Regions from separate parts of the Amycolatopsis sp. NPDC104775 genome, predicted to be linked through region 2. Evidence: riboswitches for the same ligand, from Rfam matches in the RefSeq annotation. Region 2 holds a riboswitch; each other region holds the start of a gene.
The links. Region 2 has a riboswitch for cobalamin ahead of metE (5-methyltetrahydropteroyltriglutamate--homocysteine S-methyltransferase). Riboswitches for the same ligand answer to the same signal wherever they lie in the genome.
Positions count from the first base shown of each region.

Region 1 (7,454 bases), 710 kb from region 2:
CGACCTCGTCCGGCCCGGTCGGCTCGGCTTCGACGCGGCCCCCTCGGGAAAGTTCCCTGTTGTTGACCAGCGTGCGGCCAGCGGACGCTTCTCGCGCGAGCGTGGCGAAGGTGTCGTCGTGCACCACGACCACCGGCCGGGCGTCGTCGAGAAGGTACTCGATTTCGGCCGCCGCGAGCCGGAAATTGATCGGTAGCGTGATCGCGCCCAACCATGCGACCGCGAAGAGCGTTTCGAGATAGGCAGTGGAATTCAAGCCCAGCAACGCGACCCGGTCGCCCTTGCGCACTCCTAGCTCGCGCAGCGCCACCGCCCGTCCCGCGACCCGGCCTTCGAGGTCGGCATAGGTGATCCGTTCGCCGGTCTCCGCGGCCACGAGCGCGACCGCCTCGGGGGTGACGGTGCCGCGCCGGGCAATCCACTGCGCCAAGCTCGCTGCCATGCCGAGACTCCTTCGTCGCCGGGGACGAGGACGAAGGTAACCGTACGGACGGTCAGTGGTCAATCGTCGGCTACAGTGGGCCGATGCCACCGAAAGGCCGCGCCGGGGACATCCTGGCGACGTTCACCCGCTACGTCGCCGAGCGCGGTTACGACGCCACGAACTTCTCCGACATCGCCGGCGAGCTGGGGCTGTCGAAGGGCACCATCGTGCACCACTTCGGCACGAAGGACCGGCTGCTCGCCACGCTGCACGAGTCGTACATGCGCCGCAGGCTCGCCGAAGCCGCGCTGATCCGCGACCGCCTCCCGACGCCGTCCCAGCAGCTCGCCGGGCTGCTGTACGCGTTCGTCCTGTACCAGGTGGTGGACCGGGAGGCGACCGTCGCCTTCCAGCGCGAGGTCGTCCGGCTTGCCGACCACGAGACGATGGCCGAGGGTCGCCGGATGCGCGCGGAGTACCTCGAGCTGGTGCGGGAGGTGTTGTCCGCCGGTGTCGCGTCGGGGGAGTTCCGCGCGGGTGACGTCGACGTGCAGAGCTTGCTGATCTTCGGCTCGGCGCACTGGGCGTGGACGTGGTTCGACCCGGAGGGGCCGGTGTCGGCGGAGCAGGTGGGCACGCAGCTGGTCGACCTGGTCCTGGGCGGACTGCTGACGCGCCGCACGCGGCTCCGCGGGCTGGCCGAAGCGGACGGGAAGGTGGTCCGGGTCGTCCGTCAGTCCATTGCGGACACTACCGGATCCTGAACCGCCGCATCATTTTCAGCCCGGACAGCATTCCCTCCACGTACTTCTCGTACTTCTGTCCTGGCCGCGGGCTCATCACCGGCTTCTTCAACACCGCGAGGTTCTGCACGTCGGTGTACTTCAACAATCCCTGATCCCCGTGCCGGGCACCCACTCCGGAAGTCTTCACGCCGCCGGACGGAGTTCCCTTGGCGGCGTAAGCCGTGGCTAGACTGTCGTTCACGTTGACGTTGCCCGTCTCCAGTCGAGCGGCCACCGCGGACGCCGCGCGGATGTCCTTGCCCCACACCGAAGCGTTCAACCCATAGTCGGTATCGTTCGCCAGCTCGACAGCCTCGTCCACCGTCCGGTATCGGTGCAACGCCACCACCGGGCCGAAGGTTTCGGTGACCCCGCACAGCATGTCCTTCGTGACGCCTTCCAGAATGGTCGGCTCGAAGAACGCCGGTCCCAGATCCGGCCGGGGACGCCCGCCGCACAGGACGGTCGCTCCCTTCTCGACCGCATCGTCCACATGGGACTTGACCCGCTTCATGTGGTCCACCGAAACGAGCGAACCCATTTCCGGGCCGAAATCGTAGGCCGCCCGCACGTCCAGCGATTGAGCTTTGGCCACAAAGGCTTTCTTGAATTCCTCGTACCGCGATTCCGGCAGGTAGATCCGCTCGATGTGCATGCAGATCTGCCCGGTGTTGCCGAACGCGCCGAACACCGCGCCCGGGACCGCGTCGGCGAAATCGGCGTCCGGCAGCACGATCATCGGGTTCTTGCCGCCGAGTTCGAGACAGCAGCCGATCAGGTTCCGGCCCGCTCGTTCGCCGATCACCTTCCCGGTGGCGGTGGAGCCGGTGAACATCACGTAGTTGGCCTGGTCGATGAGCGTCGGACCGACATCCGGACCCTCGCCGCACACAACCTGGAACAGCCCCTTGGGCAACCCGGCTTCTTCGAGCAGTCTCACGCCGTACAAGGGGGAGAGCGCGGTTTTGTTGTCCGGCTTCAACACCACCGCGTTGCCCGCCATCAACGCCGGAATGGCGTCGGAAACTCCCGTGGCAAAGGGGAAATTCCATGGCGCGATGATCCCGACAACACCCTTGGGCACACGGATCTCGGTGGACGATGACACGAGCGGCACCGGTCCGCCGCGCCGGGCCGGGGCCAGGAGTTGGGGCGCGCGCCGCAGATAATGGCTCATGATCATCGGTGGATCGCATGTTTCCTCGATCGCCATCCGCCGGTTCTTGCCGCTTTCGACCTGGATCAGGTCGGCGATCGTCCGCGCGCGGTCGATAAAGAGCGAATGCGCCCGCCGGAACACCGCGAGCCGCTGTTTGAGCGGCGTCGCGGCCCACTTCGCCTGTGCTGCCCGCGCGGTGGCGAACGCCTGCTCGATGTCGGACGGCGTCGACTGCGGCAGGTCCACCAGGACGTCGCCGGTGTAGACCTCGGTGAGCGGCCACACCGCGCCGCCCGAACCCGGCACGCGCGCGACGAGCCCGCGGAGGAATTCGTCGGTCGCCGAAGCCGGGCGCGTGGGCCGGACCGGGGTGACGGTCATGGTCGTCCGCTCCTTCTCAGTTGCCGGAAAGGACCAGCTGCGCGCCCATTTCGCCGATCATGATGCAGGGCGCGTTGGTGTTGCCGCCGGTGATCGACGGCATGATCGAGGCGTCGCAGACCCGCAGCCCGTCCACGCCGCGCACCTTGAGGTCGGGCCCGACGACGGCGAGGTCGTCCACGCCCATCCGGCAGGTGCCGACGCCGTGGTACACCGACGTCGCGCGGTTGAGGATCGCGTCGCGCAGTTCCTGCCCGCGCAGGTGCTTGCCCGGGTGGATTTCCTCGTTGATCGAGCCCTTGAACGCCTTGGAGGCGAAGATCTCGCGCACCATCTCGGACCCCTCGCCGAGCACTTCGAGGTCAGCCGGGTCGGAGAGGTACTGCGGGTCGATGAGCGGCGCCGCGGCCGGATCGGCCGAGGCGAGCCGGATCGTGCCGCGGCTCTTCGGGTAGATCAGCGTGGTCAGCACGGTCAACGCCGGCCGCTTGTCGACCGCATGCCGGATCGGGGCGTCCTGGTTCGGCGACACGTATGCCCACGGCAGGAGGTGCAACTGCAGGTCCGGCACCGTCGTGGCCTGCGATGTCTTGAGGAACGCGAGCGCCTCGAACACCGAGTTCGCCAGGAACGTCGAACCCGGTTTGAGCAGCTCGCGGGCCATCCCGCGGGCGAAATACGGTGCGGTGCCCTTGTTCTTGCACGAGGACGCCTGGAACGTCAGCGCGTGGAACATGTGGTCGTGCAGGTTGTCGCCGACCGGCAGGTCGGCGACAACGTCGATGCCGTGCTCCTTGAGGTGCTCGGCGTGCCCGATCCCGGACAGCATCAGCAGTTGCGGCGACCCGACGAACCCGGCGGAGAGGATGACCTCCTTGCCCGCGCGGACCGTGCGGCGCTTGCCGTTGGCGTCGGTCACCTCGACGCCGGTCGCGCGGCCGTTCTCGATCACCACTTTCCGCACGAACACGCGGGATTGGATCTCAAGCGTCCGCGGTGCGAGGTGGTGCAGGTAGCCGCGCGAGGCGCTGTAGCGCAGGCCGTCGGCGGCGTTCTGCTGCATCCGGCTGACGCCCTCTTGGGACTCGCCGTTGTAGTCGTCGATGATGTCGCAGCCGATCGCGTCGGCCGTCGCGTCGAGGAACTGCAGCGTGCCTTCCTGCGGAATCTTGTTGCGGGTGATCTTGATCGGCCCGCCCGCGCCGCGGAAGGCGTTCTCGCCGTCCTCGAAGTCCTCCATGCGCTTGTACGCGGCGTTGACGCTGTCGGCGTCCCAGCCGGTGTTGCCCTCGGCCGCCCAGTCGTCGAAATTCGCCCGGTTGCCGCGGACGTAGACCATCCCGTTGACCGAACTGGAGCCGCCGAGCACCTTCCCGCGCGGCACCGGCATGCGCCGATCGAGAACATGTTTCTGCGGGACCGAGTAGAACCCCCAGTCGCTCAGTTTTTTCAGCTGGGGCACCGCGTGCAACGGGGCCACCAGCCCCGGCTTGCGCAACAGCAGCTGCTCGTCGCTCTTGCCCGCTTCGAGCACGATCACGCTGGCCCCGGACTCCGCGAGCCGTCCAGCGACGGCAGCTCCCGAGCTGCCCGACCCGACGACCACGTAGTCGGCTTCGTTGCTCCGGGCCACCCTGGCTGCCATGTCCGCTCCTCGTCCCGCGCACCACCGAAACTGTAACCTGTTCTAGTTCAGGAACGGTATAGCTTTCCCGCCGGACGCGCAACGCCTCGCGCGCGAACCTGATCGGACCGGCCGGAGGGCGATCTCCCGGAGCCGCACACGAAAACCGGCGCGGACTTCCGCGCCCCGAAAGCGATGTTCGGCCAACTCGATCCGGGCGAGGTCGGAGTTGGCCTGCTCCGCTGCGACACTTCGGAGGGCCTGTGCCCCGAGCACCTGGCCTTCTACCGCGACCCCGCGTGAACGGCCTTGCTCCGTTCGGTGCGACCCCGGGCACACCGGCCGCGCAAACCGGGAGATAGCGGACACCTCGGACCCTCGGGCGATTGACGACCGGCCGGACACCGCCGTACCGTGCTGCTCGCGCGACGGCTTCCCGAAGCCGGTGAGAATCCGGCACGGTCGCGCCACTGTGTGCCCATCCCGGGCGAGTCAGGTCGAGGAGCCGTCGTCAGGTCCACCCGCAAGGGACGCGTCATCCCGAAGGAGAGCCATGGCCACCATTCCGGCCGACCGGTCCACCCCGGTCGTTCTGCCCGTGTCGAAAGCCGCTTTGCTGCTCGGCGCCACCATCCTCGGCGCGCTGCTGCTGTACTACTTCATCGGCGTCGACCAGGGCGCGGTCTCGATTTTCGGCAGCGACACCCACGTGCACGAGTTCGTCCACGACGCGCGGCACTTCCTCGGCTTCCCCTGCCACTGACGCGCCCGGAACGGACAACCGAACAATGCAGAACAAGCTGATTCTGCGCGGCCTCCTCGCCGGAGCGCTGGGCGGATTGCTGGCGTTCGTCTTCGCCCGGATCTTCGCCGAACCGCTCACTCAGGCGGCGATCGACTACGAATCCGGCCGCGACGAGGCGCAAATGGCGCTCGACAAGGCCGCTGGTGTGCCGACCGAGCACGAGGGGCACGAGATTTTCAGCCGGGCGGTGCAGGGCAACCTCGGCATCGGGCTCGGCATGGTGCTCTTCGGGGTCGCGATGGGCCTGCTGTTCGCGGTGACCTACACGGTGCTGCTGGGCCGCGTCGGCCGGATCCGCGCGCGGGTGCTGGCGGTGCTCGTGGCCGGGGCCGGGTTCCTGTCGCTGTACCTCGTCCCGTTCCTGAAATACCCGGCCAATCCGCCGGCGATCGGGCACGAGGCGACCATCGGCGCGCGCACCGGGCTGTACCTGACGATGGTCGTCGCGTCGGTGGTCTTCCTGGTCGCGGCCGTCGTCGCGGGCAAACGGCTCGCGCCGAAGCTGGGCAACTGGAACGCGACGCTCGTCGCGGGCGCCGGGTTCGTGGTGCTGTCGGCGCTGTTGATGGCGCTGCTGCCGTCATTGGGCTCGCTGGCTGCCAACGTCGCCGAATACGGTCCGCAGGCCAGCGAAACCCCGCTGCCGCTCAAAGCCCCCGACGGGCAGATCGTCTATCCCGGGTTCCCGGCCGACACGCTCGTCGGCTTCCGGCTCTACTCGGTGCTGGCGCAGGTCATCCTGTGGACGACCATCGCGCTGGTGTTCGGCCCGCTCGCCGAACGCGTGCTGGGCCGCGGGCGCGCGGCTACCGTCGAGGCGTGAACCCGCTGACCGGACTGGGCCCGTTCTTCGCCGTCGACACGCATCCGGCCGGGGAACCGGCCGAGCCATGGCGGCTGCTGACCGAGGTTCTCGACGACGGTCCGGTTCTGCGCGAACGCGTCGCGCAGAACCGGGCCGTTCTCGGCGGCGATTTCGTGGAACTGCGGGTCGCGGCGTCGATCGCGCATCTCGGACTGGCGGCGCGGATCATCTCGCCCGCGCTGGGGCTCGCGGTCGGCGCGAGCGCGGTGCCGGACTACTCCACGGCCTGGTGGCAGCCGAAGCTGGGCGGCGCGTTTCCGTTGTCGCTGCAGGAAAACTCGCCGATCGAGTCCGATGTGGTCGGTGCGTTCGCCGAACGGGTTCTGCGGGGGCCGCTGGCGCGGTTGGACAAGGCGATGGAGCAGTTCTCGCTGGCTCGGAATGTCCGGCGGGGAAATGTGGCCTCGGCCTTGAACGGGGCGGTGACGGTGCTGCGAGCAGAGCGTCCAGAGTGGACTGAGCGGGTCGCCGGAATGGTTGCCGCACTGGAGGAATTGCCGGAGCTGGCCGGTACCGCTACCCGGGAGAACGGGCGATTCCGTCGTCGGAGCTGCTGCTTGTTCTATCGGGCGGCACCGGATCGCGACGGCCCCAAATGCGGGGACTGCGTGCTGGCCTGACCGGTCAGGGTTTCCGGTTGGCCAGATAAGCGATCATGACCCCGGCGAAATTGTCGGCCTCGTAACACGGGTCGCTGTAGGCATCCAGTTTGGGATCGGTCGCTGTCACGGTGACGGTGAGCAGAGTGTCGTCGGCGACGCCGGTTTCGACAGTGCACTGGCCGTCGCGAGCGTCCCGGTGAATGCCGGGATAGCTGTGGACGAAAACCGGGGCGAAGCCCGAAACAGTGGCGCGGCGGCGGTAGAGGGCTTCCAGGCCGCCTGAGGCGGTGTCGACGGAGGCGAGGTAGACCAGGGCTTTCGTGTCGCGGGGGATCCAGGTGCAGGCGGTTTTGCCACCGGACCGGGAGGCCGTTCCCCGGTCGGCGACGAAGAACCTGACCAGCTGGTCATGCGTCATCAGGTCGCAGGGCTTGGTCGTGAACTGTGTGAGATCCAGCGGAGCGTCGGGGAGCGGCGGCGAAAGGCGCGGCGGAGGCTGCGGCGCGGACGAGCAGCCCGCGACTCCGAGGATGAGCGCGACCAGCAGGCCGCCCGAAAGAACGGTTTTGTTCGGTGCCACGGAATTGAGCATAGCCGCGTTTCGGCGCTTTCCTTTTCCGGTGGAAACTGAACGAAAGACCGTTTTGCACGACCGGAAATCGGAAAACTCCCTTTTGGGCCTGCGATCAAGATCTGCGCGAGGAACACTCGGCAAAGAGAACGGCGGGAGGTCGCCATGCGCAGGTACCGGAACTATTGGACATACAGCGCTGGGCTGCTCGTCGCGTGGGCGCTGGTCTTCCTGCTCA
Region 1 is NZ_JBVJOE010000001.1:595,822-603,275, reverse strand. It holds gene ACZ63D_RS02470 (acyl-CoA synthetase) at 1-442, opposite strand, end outside; gene ACZ63D_RS02465 (TetR/AcrR family transcriptional regulator) at 526-1,188, shown strand; gene ACZ63D_RS02460 (succinic semialdehyde dehydrogenase) at 1,175-2,749, opposite strand; gene ACZ63D_RS02455 (GMC family oxidoreductase) at 2,766-4,394, opposite strand; adenosylcobalamin (AdoCbl) riboswitch at 4,800-4,884, shown strand; gene ACZ63D_RS02450 (CbtB domain-containing protein) at 4,927-5,136, shown strand; gene ACZ63D_RS02445 (CbtA family protein) at 5,162-6,001, shown strand; gene ACZ63D_RS02440 ((2Fe-2S)-binding protein) at 5,998-6,663, shown strand; gene ACZ63D_RS02435 (DUF3558 family protein) at 6,668-7,225, opposite strand; gene ACZ63D_RS02430 (hypothetical protein) at 7,382-7,454, shown strand, end outside.
Region 1: another riboswitch for cobalamin. It lies ahead of ACZ63D_RS02450 (CbtB domain-containing protein); the one in region 2 lies ahead of metE (5-methyltetrahydropteroyltriglutamate--homocysteine S-methyltransferase).

Region 2 (7,454 bases):
TCTTGGGCTGCGTTCCGTCAATATGCTTGAGAGCATTGCGATCGGTTTTCACATATCGAATATCGGCCGGACTGCCCTCGCCATTCGCGGCGGCCAGCCTCTTCGCCACACCCAGCAGGTCAGCGGAAGTAGGCGGCGTGACGTTGCTTTCGGCAGACATCTTCTCCGCCTTGTCTACGCAAGGCTTGCGCGTTGCGCCCGTTATGTTTTGCCCGTTTGTGTACATAAGAAATAGATCTGGTCGATCGTTGACCAGTTCCGCTTGAGCGGGATGCCAATTGTTGCCAGTATCCTGGTATTGAAACTTTGAAGAGTTGGCGAAAACTCGAGCACTCGGCACCGTTACCTCGAGCCCATTGTCCGCTTGGCCGCCGAATGCCCCGTTTCCTTCGGAAATACCGACAAGATCCCCATTCTGGCGAATCTCCCAGTTGGGGCTGCCGGGAACCCAGCTGAAGGTCACGTTCTCGCTGGCAAGCTCATGCGCGGACTTGATGTAGAACTCACGGTACGGAGCCCCTGGCCGCTGATCCGCCCAGTACCACAGAAACCCTTTCTCTCGCCCCGGGGGAACTGTACAGCGTACCTGCGGTCATTCCCGCTTCAACCCAGGTGTCCAGGTTGACTGACCGCGCTTGCCTGACTGACACCCGCCGCGAATGTTGTTTGGCCACCAACAACTCCGCACTTTGTCCCGCCTGTCGCACACAAGGAACCGCCGACTGGGTGACAACCCAGTCAACGGATACGCCCTGCGTGCGCAGCGGTTTCGAGCAGAGATGGAAAAATAAGCAGAAAATACGACCCGTCAGTGAGCAATGGCCAGGCGTCAACGGACAGTGCGCCAAAAACATCAGCCGCACCATGCTCGACGTCGGCGAGACGCCAGACAGCACAGGGCAACTCCCCCGTTCGTCTCGCACACGCCGGGTGCGATGTCACCGCCGGACAACGAGCACCTTCCAACGCTCCCCCTGCTCCGGCAAGCAGCACGATCCCTCCCGAACCCTGGGACACCCGCCTCCTGGCCCCGGACCCGGTAAGCTCACCCCCGCCACTGGTTCGCCAGCACGCACCCGCGTTCTGACGAGGCAACAGGGAACCCGGTGCGAATCCGGGACTGCCCCGCAGCGGTATGTGGGAACGAAAGCTGTCACCGCGAACGCGGTAAAGCACTGGGCGCCAGCCCGGGAAGCGACAGCCGGTAGGCACGAGCGATACGCCCACGAGTCCGAATACCTGCCAATGGCACGCACGCCGACGGCGTGCGTGAGTCCGGGCCTCGCGGGACAAGGCACGACCGAAGCACCGCGTTTCCGCGTGCCCGGACTCTTCCGGCGAGCACGTGAGGATGCATGCTGTGAACACGATCGGCACCACGATTCTCGGCTACCCCAGAATCGGCCCGGCCCGCGAACTCAAACGGGCACTCGAGGCCTACTGGTCGGGAAAGAGCCCTGAGGAAGAACTGCGAGCCACCGGACGACTCCTTCGCGAGCGAACCTGGACGACCCTCCGCGACCAAGGCCTCGATTCGATCCCGTCCAGCACTTTCTCCCTCTACGACCACGTACTGGACACCGCGGCGCTCTTCGGCGCACTGCCGGAACGCTTTACCCGGCTAGGCCTGTCGCCGCTGGACACCTACTTCGCCGCCGCGCGCGGGGTACCGGACGCGCCCGCACTCGAAATGACGAAGTGGTTCGACACGAACTACCACTACCTAGTCCCGGAATTGGGCCCGGACACCCGGTTTTCCCTCACCGGCACCGCATCGATCGACGAGGTCCGCGAGGCCCGCGCGCTCGGGATCACGCCGCGTCCGGTGCTCGTCGGACCGGTCACCTTTCTCCTGCTGGCCAAGCCGACCGTACCCGGGTTCGCGCCCCTGGAACTGCTCGACGAACTGCTGCCCGCCTACGCCGATTTGCTGGGCCAACTGGCCGACGAGGGCGTCGAATGGGTCCAGTTGGACGAACCAGCGTTCGCCGCGGACCGGACGACTCCGGAGTTCAACGCGCTCACCCGCGCCTATCACTGGCTGGCCAAGGAAAAACACCGCCCGAAGCTGCTGGCAGCCGGGTACTTCGGCGGGCTCGGCCGGGCGCTGGGCGTACTGGCCCGCTCCCCTGTCGAAGCGGTCGCAGTGGACCTGGTCACTGAAAAGTCCTTTGTAGACAAAGTAGTGGCGGAAGGCGCGTTGCGGGACAAGGAAGTCCTTGCCGGAGTCGTGGACGGCCGCAACGTCTGGCGCACGGATCCAGACCTCGCACTGGCCCGCGCGACCCAGCTGAAGGACACCGCGGCTCACGTGAGCATCTCGACGTCGTGCTCGCTGCTGCACGTGCCCTACGACGTGGCAGCAGAGACAGATCTCGACCCGCGCCTGAAAACCTGGCTCGCCTTCGCACAGCAGAAGGTGGACGAGGTCGTCCTGCTCGGCCGGGCACTCCGCGGCGAGGACGTGGATCTCGGCCCCGCGCGGGCCGCGGTCGCCGATCGGGCCGGGGCCGCGGAGGTGAACGACGCCGACGTCCGGGCTCGTGTCGCGGCGCTCCGCCCGGAGGACACCGTCCGCGCCCCGTACGCGGAACGTGCTGCGGCGCAACAAAAATCCCTGAACCTTCCGCCGCTGCCAACCACCACGATCGGCTCCTTCCCGCAGACCGGCGAGGTACGCCGAGCCCGAGCCGCGCACCGCGCGGGCAAACTTGACGACACTGGCTACCGCGACGCGATGCGCGCCGAGATCGAGCGTGTCGTGCGGTTGCAGGAAGACCTCGGCCTCGACGTCCTCGTGCACGGCGAACCCGAACGCAACGACATGGTCCAGTACTTCGCCGAGCAGTTGACCGGGTTCGCAGCGACCGCGTCCGGCTGGGTCCAGTCGTACGGCTCCCGGTGCGTCCGGCCGCCCATCTTGTTCGGCGATGTCTCCCGGCCGGAACCGATGACTGTCGAATGGACGCGGTACGCGCAAAGCCGCACCGACCGGCCGGTGAAGGGCATGCTGACCGGTCCGGTCACGATCCTGGCGTGGTCGTTCGTCCGCGACGACCAGCCGCTGGCCGACACCGCGCGCCAGGTCGCGCTGGCCGTCCGGGACGAGGTCGCCGACCTTGAGGCGGCCGGGATCCGCATCGTGCAGGTCGACGAACCCGCGCTGCGCGAACTGCTTCCGCTGCGCGCGGCGGAGCGCGAGGCGTACTTCGGCTGGGCAGTGCCCGCTTTCCGGCTGGCCACCTCGGGCGTCGCGGAAAGCACGCAGATCCACACGCACATGTGCTACTCGGAGTTCGGTGACGTGCTGCCCGCGATCGACGCCCTCGACGCCGACGTCACCAGCATCGAAGCCGCCCGCTCGAAGATGGAAGTGCTCGCCGACCTGAACGAAGCGGGCTTCGGCCGCGGCGTCGGGCCAGGGGTGTACGACATCCACTCGCCGCGCGTGCCGGACCGGGACGAGATGGCCGGTCTGGTGCGCACGGCGCTCGGCGCGGTTCCGGCGGAGCGGCTGTGGATCAACCCGGACTGCGGCCTCAAGACCCGTGACTACGCCGAGGTCGAACCGGCGCTGCGGCATCTGGTCGGCGCGGCCCGGGAACTGCGCGCCGAACCTCGCTGACCCCACTGGTGCCGGGCGGCGCGACCAGCCGCCCGGCACCAGTCCGAGGATCACCCGAACGGCAGCCCCCAAGGTATTGTCATCCCGTCAATAACACGGGACCGTAGACGCGGCCGATACCCTGGCCGGGAGGTGGTCGTCATGGCGGACGTGACCGGAAACCCGAGTACCCCGACGACACCCGGCGCGCTCGGCAGCCTCGCCCACGCCGGGAGCGACGGCGTCACCCGGCTCTCGGAAAACCTCCGCGGCCGGATCCCGCCGCTGACCGCGATCCCGTTGCCGCGCAAGGTGGACGAACGCTGGCTCGGCGCACGCTGGCCGGTCCGCGAGCTCGCCGCACCCCCGGCAGGCAGCGGCCTGAAACCAGTGCTCGGCGACGACGGCCCGCCGCTGATCGGCCACACCCTCGACGGGATGCGCTTCGGCCTGGAGTTCAGCCTGCGCCGCTTCGAGCAGTTCGGCCCGGTGTCGTGGATGGGCGTGTTCGGCCAGCGGATCGTGTCGCTGTCCGGGCCCGAGGCCACTCAGGCCGCGCTCGTGAACAAGGACAAGGCGTTTTCCCAGGAGGGCTGGAAGTTCTTTATCGAGCGGTTCTTCGAGCGCGGGCTCATGTTGCTCGATTTCGGCGAGCACCACCTGCACCGCCGGATCATGCAGGAGGCGTTCACCCGCGACCGGCTCCGCGGCTACGTCGCGCAGATGGGCCCGGCGCTGCGCGAAGGCGTGGCCGCGCTGCCGTCCGGGCGGCCCCAGCTGTACTGGGCGTTCAAACAACTGACGCTGGACGTCGCGACCCAGGTGTTCATGGGCATGCGGTCGGCCGCCGACGCCGAGCGCATCAACCGCGCGTTCGTGGCCGCTGTGCGCGCCGGTACCGCCGTGGTGCGGTATCCGGTGCCTGGCGGGCGCTGGGCCGCGGGTTTGCGCGGCAGGCGGACACTGGAGCGCTATTTCGGCGAGAACCTGGCGGCGAAGCGCGACGCGGACGGCGACGATCTGTTCTCCGCGCTCTGCCACGCCGTCTCCGAGGACGGCGACCGGTTCAGCGACGCCGACATCGTCAACCACATGATCTTCCTGATGATGGCCGCGCACGACACGACCACCATCACCGCCAGCGCGATGGCCTACTACCTCGCGAAACACCCGGAATGGCAGGAGCGGGCGCGCGAGGAGTCGCTGCGGCTGGGCGACGACCTGCCGGACCTCGAAGCGCTGGAAAGCCTCGAAACGCTGGACCTCGTCATGAAGGAGGCGCTGCGGCTGCGCGCGCCGGTGCCGTCGCTGGCGCGAAAGACCACAAAGGACACTTCGGTCCTCGGCCATTACCTGCCGGAAGGCACGATGGTCGCGGTCTCGCCGACGCTGAACCACTACTCCCCCGAACACTGGACCGATCCGCTGCGCTTCGATCCCGAGCGGTTCGGCCCGGACCGCCGCGAGGACAAATCGCATCGGTTCGCGTGGATGCCGTTCGGCGGCGGCGCGCACAAGTGCATCGGGCTGCAGTTCGGCGGCCTGGAGGTGAAGGCGCTCATGCACGAGCTGCTGCGGGCGCACCGCTGGTCGGTGCCCGAGGACTACGTGGCCAAGTGGGACTACGTCTCGCTTCCGGTGCCCGCCGACGGACTGCCGGCCCGGCTGGCCTATCGTTGACGGCCGCCGAGCCGGACAGAAAGGTCAACAGCTGGAGACAAAACCGCAGTACAAGCCACCTTCGTGTACTCAAGGTGACTTGATGTCACCAGTTGTGTAGTGCCCATCACTCGTTCAGCCGGTAGACACCCTGTTTGGTCCGTGATGCCGTGGCATCACTTGCGGCCAACTCGTACCCAGTGTGGGTCTTCGGATCCTCCGCACCGGGCCTGAGCTGGTCTTTGTCCGCGTATGAAGAGGTGGAGTGTGCCGGAGCCTGGTGCCAGGCCAGGGTTGGTCGACGTCGCGCGCAAGTACGCCGCGGCGCTGACTGACACCAACGGAGTAACGCTCCCGCCCGCCGAGGTGGAGCGGCTGCTGCTCGACTTCGCCGGCGAGGTCGCCGCGCGCCCCGAGGACACCGGCGCGACGCGGCGGTTCACCGCGCTCTTCTCGTCCGCGCCGCTCGGCATCGCGCTGACCGACCCGTCCGGGACCGTCGTCGAGGCGAACGGCGCGCTGGCCCGGCTGCTCGGCACGTCCACGACCGCGTTGCGGGACAAGCACATCGCGGATCTCGCCGCGGGCCCGCAGGACGCCGAACGGCTGCGCGCCGCGCTCGACGCCCTTCCGCTCGCCGCCGGCGCCCGCCGGACCGTCCAGAGCGTGCAGCTCGGCCACAGCCGCGACGGCGAGCTCACCACGAACGTCACGCTCGCGACGCTTCCCGGGGACCGGCCCGAAACGTACTTCCCGGTGTTCATGGCGGCCGATGACGACGACCTGCACCTGCTCGGCGAACGGCTGCGGCACCAGAACCTGCACGACGCGCTGACCGGACTGCCCAACAGCGCCGCCTTCACCGCCCAGCTGGAACGCGCGCTCGGCTCCGGCGGCTCCGAGGAGATCGCCTTGCTGTACCTGGACATCGACGGGTTCAAGGTGATCAACGACGGGCTCGGCGCCGGCATGGGCGACCTGGTGCTGAAGGCGATTTCCAGGAAACTGGAATCAGTGTTCGCCGGTCAGCACGAGGGCTACGTAGCGCGGCTGTCCGGCGACGGCTTCGCGGTGCTGCTGCGCGGCCCGGAACTGACCGCCCGGGAAACGGTCGTGCTGGCGGACCGGGTGCTGGACGAACTCAGCGAGCCGGTGTACGTCGACGAACACGGCATCGGCGTCAGCGCGAGCATCGGGATCGTCGTGCGCCCGGCGAACGAAGGCAGCCACGGCGACCTGCTGCGCGCGGCCGAACTGGCACTGCACCGCGCCAAGGAGGCGGGCAAGGCGCAGTGGATGCTGTTCGATCCGGAGCTCGACGCGCGAGACCGCAATCGCTACCAGCTCGGCGCGGTGATCGCCGGTGCGCTGGAAAACGGCGAGTTCTCGCTGAACTACCAGCCGACGGTCAAACTCGCGAAGCCGGACGAGATCGCCGCGGTGAACGCCGGCCTGCTCTGGCACCACCCCGAACGCGGCGAACTCGGCCCCGAGGAGTTCTACCCGCTCGCGCAGACCACCGGCATGACCGTGCCGCTCGGCAAATGGCTGCTGCAGGAATCGCTGGGCGCGACCGCCCGCTGGCGCGAACGGTACGGCCCCGCCGCACCGGACGTCTGCATCCGGCTGCCGAAGCGGCTGGCCATCGACCCGGATCTGGTGCTGCTGGTCAAAAACCAGCTCGACCGGCACCGCCTGCCCGCGCGAGCGCTGCGGCTGTGCACCGACCGCGCGTCGATCTTCGACGGCGACGGCGAGGTCCTCGACTCGTTCACCGTGCTCGCCGACCTCGGGGCGCAGCTCGTGCTCACCATCTCCGGATCGTCCGACCTGGAACTGATCCCGCGCTACCAGCTGCCGGTCAAGCACGTGATCCTGAGCGGCCCCGTCGTCGACGCCCTGGCCGGAGAAGACCCGGCCGAGACCGACGTACGGCACCTGGCGCAGCTGGTCACGCGGGCGAAGGAACTGGGCCTGCGCATCGGAGCGGAGGGCGTGCGCGACGCGGCCCACGCCGAACGCCTGCGGGAACTGGGCGTACTGGCAGCGCGGGGTTCGTTCGTGGCTGAGTCCGCGACGGGTGACGAGGTCGACGAGATGATCGCCCGGCACGCCAGCTGACCCATCCGCCGCCCGCTCGGCTCCGAACTACCGGGCACGACGACCTTTCTGGAAGGACCTCTCCACGATG
Region 2 is NZ_JBVJOE010000001.1:1,309,853-1,317,306, forward strand. It holds gene ACZ63D_RS05715 (hypothetical protein) at 1-463, opposite strand, end outside; cobalamin riboswitch at 1,042-1,261, shown strand; gene metE (5-methyltetrahydropteroyltriglutamate--homocysteine S-methyltransferase) at 1,352-3,625, shown strand; gene ACZ63D_RS05725 (cytochrome P450) at 3,767-5,284, shown strand; gene ACZ63D_RS05730 (diguanylate cyclase domain-containing protein) at 5,531-7,384, shown strand; gene ACZ63D_RS05735 (peroxiredoxin) at 7,452-7,454, shown strand, end outside.

Region 3 (7,454 bases), on a different contig from region 2:
TTCCGTTGCACCGGAAACGATATCGAGCGCGAGCCCGCCACCCACCACGGTTTCCCCGGCCTCTGCCAGGACGGTCAGATGGTGCCGGTTGCGTTCGATCTCGGCGTCCGACACCTCCGGAGACCCGCCGAAGGCGACGTTCTGCACGGACCGCAGGCGGCGGAAGTCGTCGTCGGACGACGGTTCCCGCAGCCGGATGTGTTCTGGGGCAACACAATCGACGCGATCCTCGGCAGTGCAGGTCATCACCGGAACACGTCGTTCCAGGGTGAACCCCGCGGCGACGAGCACCGCCTCGACATCGGGAGCCGCCTCGGTGAAGAACTCCAGCCGGGGCAGGAGATTTCGTTGCTGGTAGGCGGAAATCAGGAGAGCGATCTCGGCCGGTGAAGGCGTGGCGCCGTCGTCGGGGATGGCGTAGTTCGCCATCGGATGAGAGTTGTCCTGGGCGAAAGTCGCCAGGAACGGGCCGATTCGTTCGGTAGCGCGGCCGATCGGTGCGGTCGCGCGGACGTATGCCTGAAGGACGGACATCTTGAAGGAAGGCCTTTCGAAGAAGGGCAGCACAAAAACCGGGCTGGGCAATCCCACCCCAAGCGCAGGCCGAACAGCTCAGGCCACGCGGCCGGAGTGGGCCGTGGCGGAGCACATAGGCATTCCTTCGTCCGAAAAGGCCATCATCTCAGCCCGGGCAAGCGAATTATGAACTCAGCGCGGCCCGCGCCTGGTCCACGATCCGAGCCAGGTGCACGCCCCGCCGGACGTCGCAGGGGTGCGTGGTCGTTCCGCACGACACCATCGCGGCGAAATCGTCCAGCAGCGCGGTGTACGCGTCATTCGCGGTGCCGGTGCGGCCGAGCGTGCGGAGGCCGTGCTCGCCGAAGACCGAGTACTCGACCACTGTCGGCTGCACCGGTAGGCGCAGGCTGAGTGTCGCGGTGCTGGTGATGCCACCCTCGTGTTCAAGCAGCAGTTGCCACAGGTCTTCGGGACCACGGTGCGCGGCGAGGACGTTGGTGATCGGGCCGAGGGCGGCGTCCAAGAGATCGAACGCGTGCGGGCCGATGTCGGCGAGCGCGCCGCCAGCCGGGTCCTGTCGCCAGGCGGAGGTGGCGTATTTGCCCGCGAGCAGGGCACCGGACAGCCACCGCACGGTGCCTCCTCGCCAACCGCCAGCGGCGGTGACGCCGTCCAGCCAGTCGCGCGTCTGCTGGGCGAATCGCAACGTCAGCATCACCAGCGAGGCGACGCCAGCGGACGACACGGCATCGGCGAGCCGCTGCGCCGTGGCCAGGTCTGGGGCGATCGGTTTCTCCAGGATCAGGTGCTTGCCCGCCTCCGCGGCCCGGGTCGCCAGTTCGGCCTGCACGGTCGGCGGCACGGCGAACGCGAGGGCGTCGACCTGCTCGAACAGCTCGTCCAGGTCGCTGGTGGGCACGGCGTCGTAGTCCTGCGCGAGCGCGGCGGCGGCTTCCGGCCGACGGCTCCACACGGCGCTGAGCACGGTCCCTGGATGATCCGCGAGCCCGGGAGCGTGCACCGTGGTGGCCCACGGTCCGGTTCCTACGAGGCCGACGCGCAGCTGGTCCTGTCCCACGCCCGGAAGTGTAGGTGTGTCCGCGGTCGCTTCCGGCGGGGCCTGCGGTGCGTTAACGTCGACAAGTTCTTCGCCACGAACGGGGGAAGCCGGTGAGAATCCGGCGCTGGCCCGCAACCGTGAGCGGCCCGCGAGGGGCCGCGAGCCGGATCGCCCGTCGTGGTCCGATCGATGCGAGGTACATCTGACATGCGGTTCGTGCACGCGCGGCACTGGGGGCGAGTCCTCGCCGGCTGCGCTCTTCTCGTCGCTACCGGCCTCGGCGGGGCTTCCTCCGCTTCGGCCACCACGCCCGGCAAGGGCGCCGACGGCTATTGCCAGGACGACAATGGCGTCACGGTGATCGTCGACTTCCAGGGGCTCGGCGGTGAAACCCTGATCCGGTGCGCCCTGGGCAAGCAGGAAAACGGCGTCACCGCCCTGCAAAACGCTGGATTCGAACTCACCGGAGCGGGCAAGTACGGCCTGGCGGTGATGTGCAAGATCGAAGGCAAACCCGCCGACCAGACCTGCACCGGCATGCCGCCGGAGAAGGCGTCGTGGAGCTTCTGGACCGCCACCAACGGCGGGAAATGGGAGTCGGCGCAGGTCGGCGCGCAGAGCTGGAAGCCGCCGGCCGGTGCGTTCGAGGGCTGGTCGTTCGCGATCGGCAAGTCCTACGCCGAATATCCGCCGCCGCGCACCGAGCCGGTGCGCAAGGCCAGCGCGCCCGCCTCAGCCCCGGCGTCCACTTCGGACAGTGGTTTCCCGTGGGGCCTGGTGCTCGGCATCGTGGTCGTCGTGCTGCTCGTGGTGGCCGGGACGGTCGTCGCGGTGCGCCGCAGGCGTGCCGCGGAGTAGCCCGCGAGCGCTCCATCCCGGCGCGTGGTGGGTGTGGGCGCTCGCGCTCGCCGTCGCCGCGAGCCGGACCACGAACCCGGTTCTGCTCGCTCTGGTGATCGCGGTGGCCGGGTTCGTGGTGGTGCTCCGCCGCGGCGACGCGCCATGGGCGCTGGCGTTCCGGATGTACGCCTGGATCGCCGGAGTGATCCTGGCGTCGCGCGTGCTGTTCCGGATCTTGATCGGCGGCGAGGACGGCGGCCACGTCCTGTTCACGCTGCCAGCCATCCAGCTGCCGAGTGTCGCCGCCGGCATCCAGCTGCTCGGCCCGACTTCGGCCGAGGAACTGCTCGGCGGGCTGTACGACGGACTTCGGCTGGCCACGATCGTGCTCTGCATTGGTGCCGCGAACGCGCTGGCGAACCCGAAACGCCTGCTCAAGGCCGTTCCCGGGGCGCTGTATGAGGTGGGGACGGCGGTCACCGTCGCGCTTTCCGTCGCGCCGCAGCTGGTCGAGAGCGTGCAGCGGGTGCGCCGCGCGCGTCGGCTGCGGGCCGGCAAGACTCGCGGCCTGCGGTTCGTGAAGGGGATTTTCGTGCCGGTGCTGGCCGACGCCATGGACCGGTCGCTGCAGCTCGCGGCGGCCATGGATTCCCGCGGCTACGGACGGCGCGGTTACCTCGCGCCCCGCGTCCGGATGCTGATCGCGGTCTGCGTGCTGGCCGGCCTGGTCGGCGTCGCAGTCGGGGTCTACGGCGTGCTCGACGGGTCCGCGTCGTGGCTCGGCGTGCCGATGCTCATCGCCGGTCTCGTGCTGGCCGTCGCCGGATTCGTGCTGGGCGGACGGCAGATCCGGCGCACCACCTACCGGCCCGATCCGTGGCGGCTGCCGGAGACGCTGGTCGCGCTGTGCGGCGTCGCGACCGCGGTGCTCGTGCTGCTCGCCGACCCGGTTTCGCTGACCACTCCGGCCAGCCCGCTGACCTGGCCGGAACTGCCGCTGCTGCCGACCGCCGCGGTGCTGATCAGCCTGCTGCCCGCTTGGTTCGCGCCGCGTCCGGCGCTGGTGTCGGAGGTCGTCCGATGATCGAGTTCTCGCACGTCAGCGTCACTTACGACGGGGCGGACCAGCCGGTGCTCCGAGACGTCGACGTGACGGTCGAGGAAGGCGAACTCTGCCTGGTCGCCGGACGCACCGGTGTCGGCAAGTCGACATTGCTGGGCGCGATCAACGGCTTGGTCCCGCATTTCACCGGCGGCACGCTGGCCGGACGCGTCAAGGTCGCCGGGCTCGACACCGCGACACATCCGCCGCGCGAGCTGGCGTCGGTCGTCGGCGTGGTCGGGCAGGATCCGCTGGCCGGATTCGTCACCGATACCGTCGAGGAAGAGCTCGCGTACGCGATGGAACAGCTCGCCGTCGCGCCGGACGTGATGCGCAAACGCGTCGAAGAAACCCTTGATCTGCTGGGCATCGCCGAACTCCGCGACCGTCCACTTCGGACCCTCTCCGGCGGTCAGCAGCAACGCGTCGCGATCGGCGCGGTGCTCACGGCGCATCCGAGCGTGCTGGTGCTCGACGAACCGACGTCGGCACTCGACCCCACCGCGGCCGAGGAAGTGCTCGCTGCGATCACGCGATTGGTGCACGACTTGGGCACGACGGTCGTCGTCGCCGAGCACCGGATGGAACGCGTCGCGCAGTACGCCGACCGTCTGCTTTACCTACCCGGCGACGGCACCGTGGTCTCCGGCCCGCCAGCGGAGGTTTTCGCCGAGACCGATGTCGCGCCGCCGATCGTGGAGCTGGGCCGGCTCGCGGGCTGGTCGCCGCTGCCACTGTCAGTCCGCGACGCCCGTCGGCTCGCCCGGCCGCTTCGGGAACGTCTGGCCGAACGTCGCCCCGCGGAGACCGCGAAAAGCTCTGGCGAAGCGGTCCTCACCGCTCGGGGCGTGCGGGTCCAGTACGGCGGCGTGAACGCGGTACGCGGCGTTGACCTGCGGCTGAACCGCGGCGAAGTCGTCGCGCTGATGGGCCGGAACGGCTCGGGCAAGTCCTCGCTGCTGTGGGCGTTGCAGGGCAGCGGACCCCGGTCCGAGGGCACGGTCGACATCCTCGGCGCGGACCCGAAATCGCTCCGGACCCGGGCCGCCCGCGCCCGGGTCGGGCTGGTCCCGCAAACCCCGTCCGACCTGCTGTACCTCGATTCCGTCGCCGCGGAACTCCGCCAGGCGGACCTCGAATCGAACGTCACCGCGGGCACTGCCCGGAAGCTGCTCGACCGCCTCGTCCCCGGCGTCGAGGACGACACCAACCCGCGCGACCTGTCCGAAGGCCAGCGGCTCGCCTTGGTCCTGGCCGTGCAGCTCGCCGCGGCTCCGCCGGTCGTGTTGCTGGACGAGCCGACCCGGGGCCTGGACTATCCGGCGAAGCGGCACTTCGTGACCATCCTCGCCGATCTGGCCGCCGACGGGCACGCGGTGCTGCTGGCCACCCACGACGTCGAGTTCGTCGCCTCCGCCGCGCACCGCGTCGTGGTCCTCGCCGAGGGCGAAGTGGTCGCGGACGGTCCGACCGCGGACGTCGTCGTGGCCTCGCCCGCCTTCGCGCCGCAGGTGGCGAAGATCCTCGCGCCGGAGCCGTGGCTGACCGTGGACGCGGTAGCGAAGGCTCTGGCGTGACCGACTTCTTGGGTCCAGCCGTCCGCATCCGGCACCGCACGGCGCTGGTGCTGACGGCGGCCGTTGTGGTCGGGCTGGCGATGTTCTGCTGGCCGTTGCTCGCCCGCAGCACCGTCGGCACCTCCGCGCACGTGAGCGACGCGCCGTTCGTGTTTCTCGTGACGCTGCCGGTGCTGATCCTGATCGTGCTGGCCGAGCTGTCCAGCGGAGGGCTCGACGCGAAGGCGCTCGCGCTGCTGGGCGTGCTGTCCGCGGTGAACGCCGCGCTGCGTCCGATCAGTGCCGGCACCGGCGGGATTGAGCTGGTGTTCTTCCTGCTCGTGCTGGCCGGGCGAGTGTTCGGACCGGGTTTCGGATTCGTTCTCGGCTCGACGTCGCTGTTCGCGTCCGCGCTGCTGACCGGCGGGGTCGGGCCGTGGCTGCCGTTCCAGATGCTGGCGTCGTCGCTGGTCGGCCTGGGTGCCGGGCTGCTGCCTCGGCGGGTGAAAGGCCGGTGGGAGATCGCGTTGCTGGCGGTCTACGGCGTGGTCGCCGCCTACTTCTACGGCCTCGCGATGAGCCTGTTCACCTGGCCGTTCCTGGCGAACCACACCGCGCTCGACTTCGTCCCGGGCGGCCCGCTCGGTGAAAACCTGCACCGGTTCCTGGTCTTCACCGTGCTGACGTCCACCCTGGGCTGGGACACCGGCCGCGCGCTCACGAACCTGGTCGCGATCCTCGTCCTCGGCCCGGCGATCCTGACGGTGCTGCGCCGGGCCGCCCGCCGCGCGGCGTTCAGCTGATCGACTGGCCCACCAGGTCCAGCACCTCGACGAACTGGGCCATCCCGGCCGCGTTCGGGAAGTGCGAGGTGTCGAGGTCGTGCACCTTGAACTGGTTGCCGGGCGTGCGCGCGTCGGCCTCGGCGATCATCCGGTCCTGCAGGGTGAGCGGAAGCAGCCGGTCTTGGAGATGCCGGACGTAGAACCGCGGGAGGCGACCCCACCGCTCCGGCGTGCCGCGCGAGTCGGTGGAGCTGCGGCCGAGGATGTCGTCCGGAGCCATCGCGTTGAGCAGGGCGTAGAACTCGCCGTCGGTGGCGTCCGCGCAGAGCGCCGCCTTCGCCGCCGTCAACGCCTCAGCCGAGGAAGACCGCCAGTTGAAGCGCATCGCCCCGATCACCGCCGGGTCGGCCGCGATGAACCCGAGCATCGCCCAGACCTGCGACGACGCCGCCTCGGGCGTCGCCAGGTATTCCTCCGGTGTCGGCAAGTCGACGCAGCAGAACGCGGCGTCGTAGACCAGCGCCGACACCAGCTCGGGGACCTCTTCGGCGACGAGGGTGACCAGCGCGCCGCCGATGCTCGACCCGACCAGCACGACCGGTCCCAGCTCGGCGGCCCGGCGGACGACCTCCACCGTGGCAGCGACCTGGTCGGCCACGGTCACGCCAGCCAGCGCCGACGGTTCGGTGGCGAACGCGCCGAGATCCTGCGGAGCCTGATACGACAGCCGGAACTGCTGCTCCCGCTGCGGCACCCCGACCCCGCGATACCCGCGCAGCACGAGTTCCGGCGGGGCGGCGGACACGCCGTTGGCACCGGCGGCGAAGACGAACGTCGAAGTCATGCCGCACAGTCAAGCGAGCCGCCCGGCCGCGCACAGCGGGTAAAGGTTGACCCGGACCCGCAACTAAAGTCAGGAGTACGAGTAGAACCCGCGGCCGGTCTTCTTGCCGAGCAGCCCGGCGTCCACCATGCGCAGCAGCAGCGGCGGCGACGAGTACAGCGGCTCCTTGAACTCGGCGTACATCGAGTCCGCGATCGCCTTGATGGTGTCGAGCCCGATCAGATCGGACAGCCGCAGCGGACCCATCGGATGCGCCGTGCCGAGCTCCATGCCGCGGTCGATGTCCTCGACCGAGGCGAAGCCCGATTCGATCATCCGGATCGCCGACAGCAAATACGGCACCAGCAGCGAGTTGACGATGAACCCGGCCCGGTCCTGCGACCGGATCACCGTCTTGCCCAGCGCGCCGGTGGCGTGCTCCTCGGCCCGGCGGGCGGTCTCCTCGCTGGTCAGCAGCGACGGGACCAGTTCCACCAGCGGCAGCACCGGCACCGGGTTGAAGAAGTGGATGCCGACGACCTGCTGCGGACGGCCGGTGGCCATGCCGAGCTTCATGATCGGGATCGACGAGGTGTTGGACGCGAACACCGCGTCCTCGCGCGCGACGATCTTGTCCAGCTGCCGGAAGACGTCGACCTTGGCCTGCTCCTGTTCCAGGATGGCCTCGACGACGAGATCGCGGTCGGCGAACTCGGCGAGATCCGTGGTGAAGCGCAGCCGCCCGAGAGCCGCTTCGGCGTCCTCTTCG
Region 3 is NZ_JBVJOE010000013.1:37,462-44,915, reverse strand. It holds gene ACZ63D_RS38430 (GNAT family N-acetyltransferase) at 1-534, opposite strand, end outside; gene ACZ63D_RS38425 (Gfo/Idh/MocA family protein) at 701-1,597, opposite strand; cobalamin riboswitch at 1,644-1,769, shown strand; gene ACZ63D_RS38420 (hypothetical protein) at 1,787-2,437, shown strand; gene ACZ63D_RS38415 (CbiQ family ECF transporter T component) at 2,424-3,503, shown strand; gene ACZ63D_RS38410 (ABC transporter ATP-binding protein) at 3,500-5,098, shown strand; gene ACZ63D_RS38405 (ECF transporter S component) at 5,095-5,880, shown strand; gene ACZ63D_RS38400 (alpha/beta fold hydrolase) at 5,873-6,706, opposite strand; gene ACZ63D_RS38395 (3-hydroxybutyryl-CoA dehydrogenase) at 6,776-7,454, opposite strand, start outside.
Region 3: another riboswitch for cobalamin. It lies ahead of ACZ63D_RS38420 (hypothetical protein); the one in region 2 lies ahead of metE (5-methyltetrahydropteroyltriglutamate--homocysteine S-methyltransferase).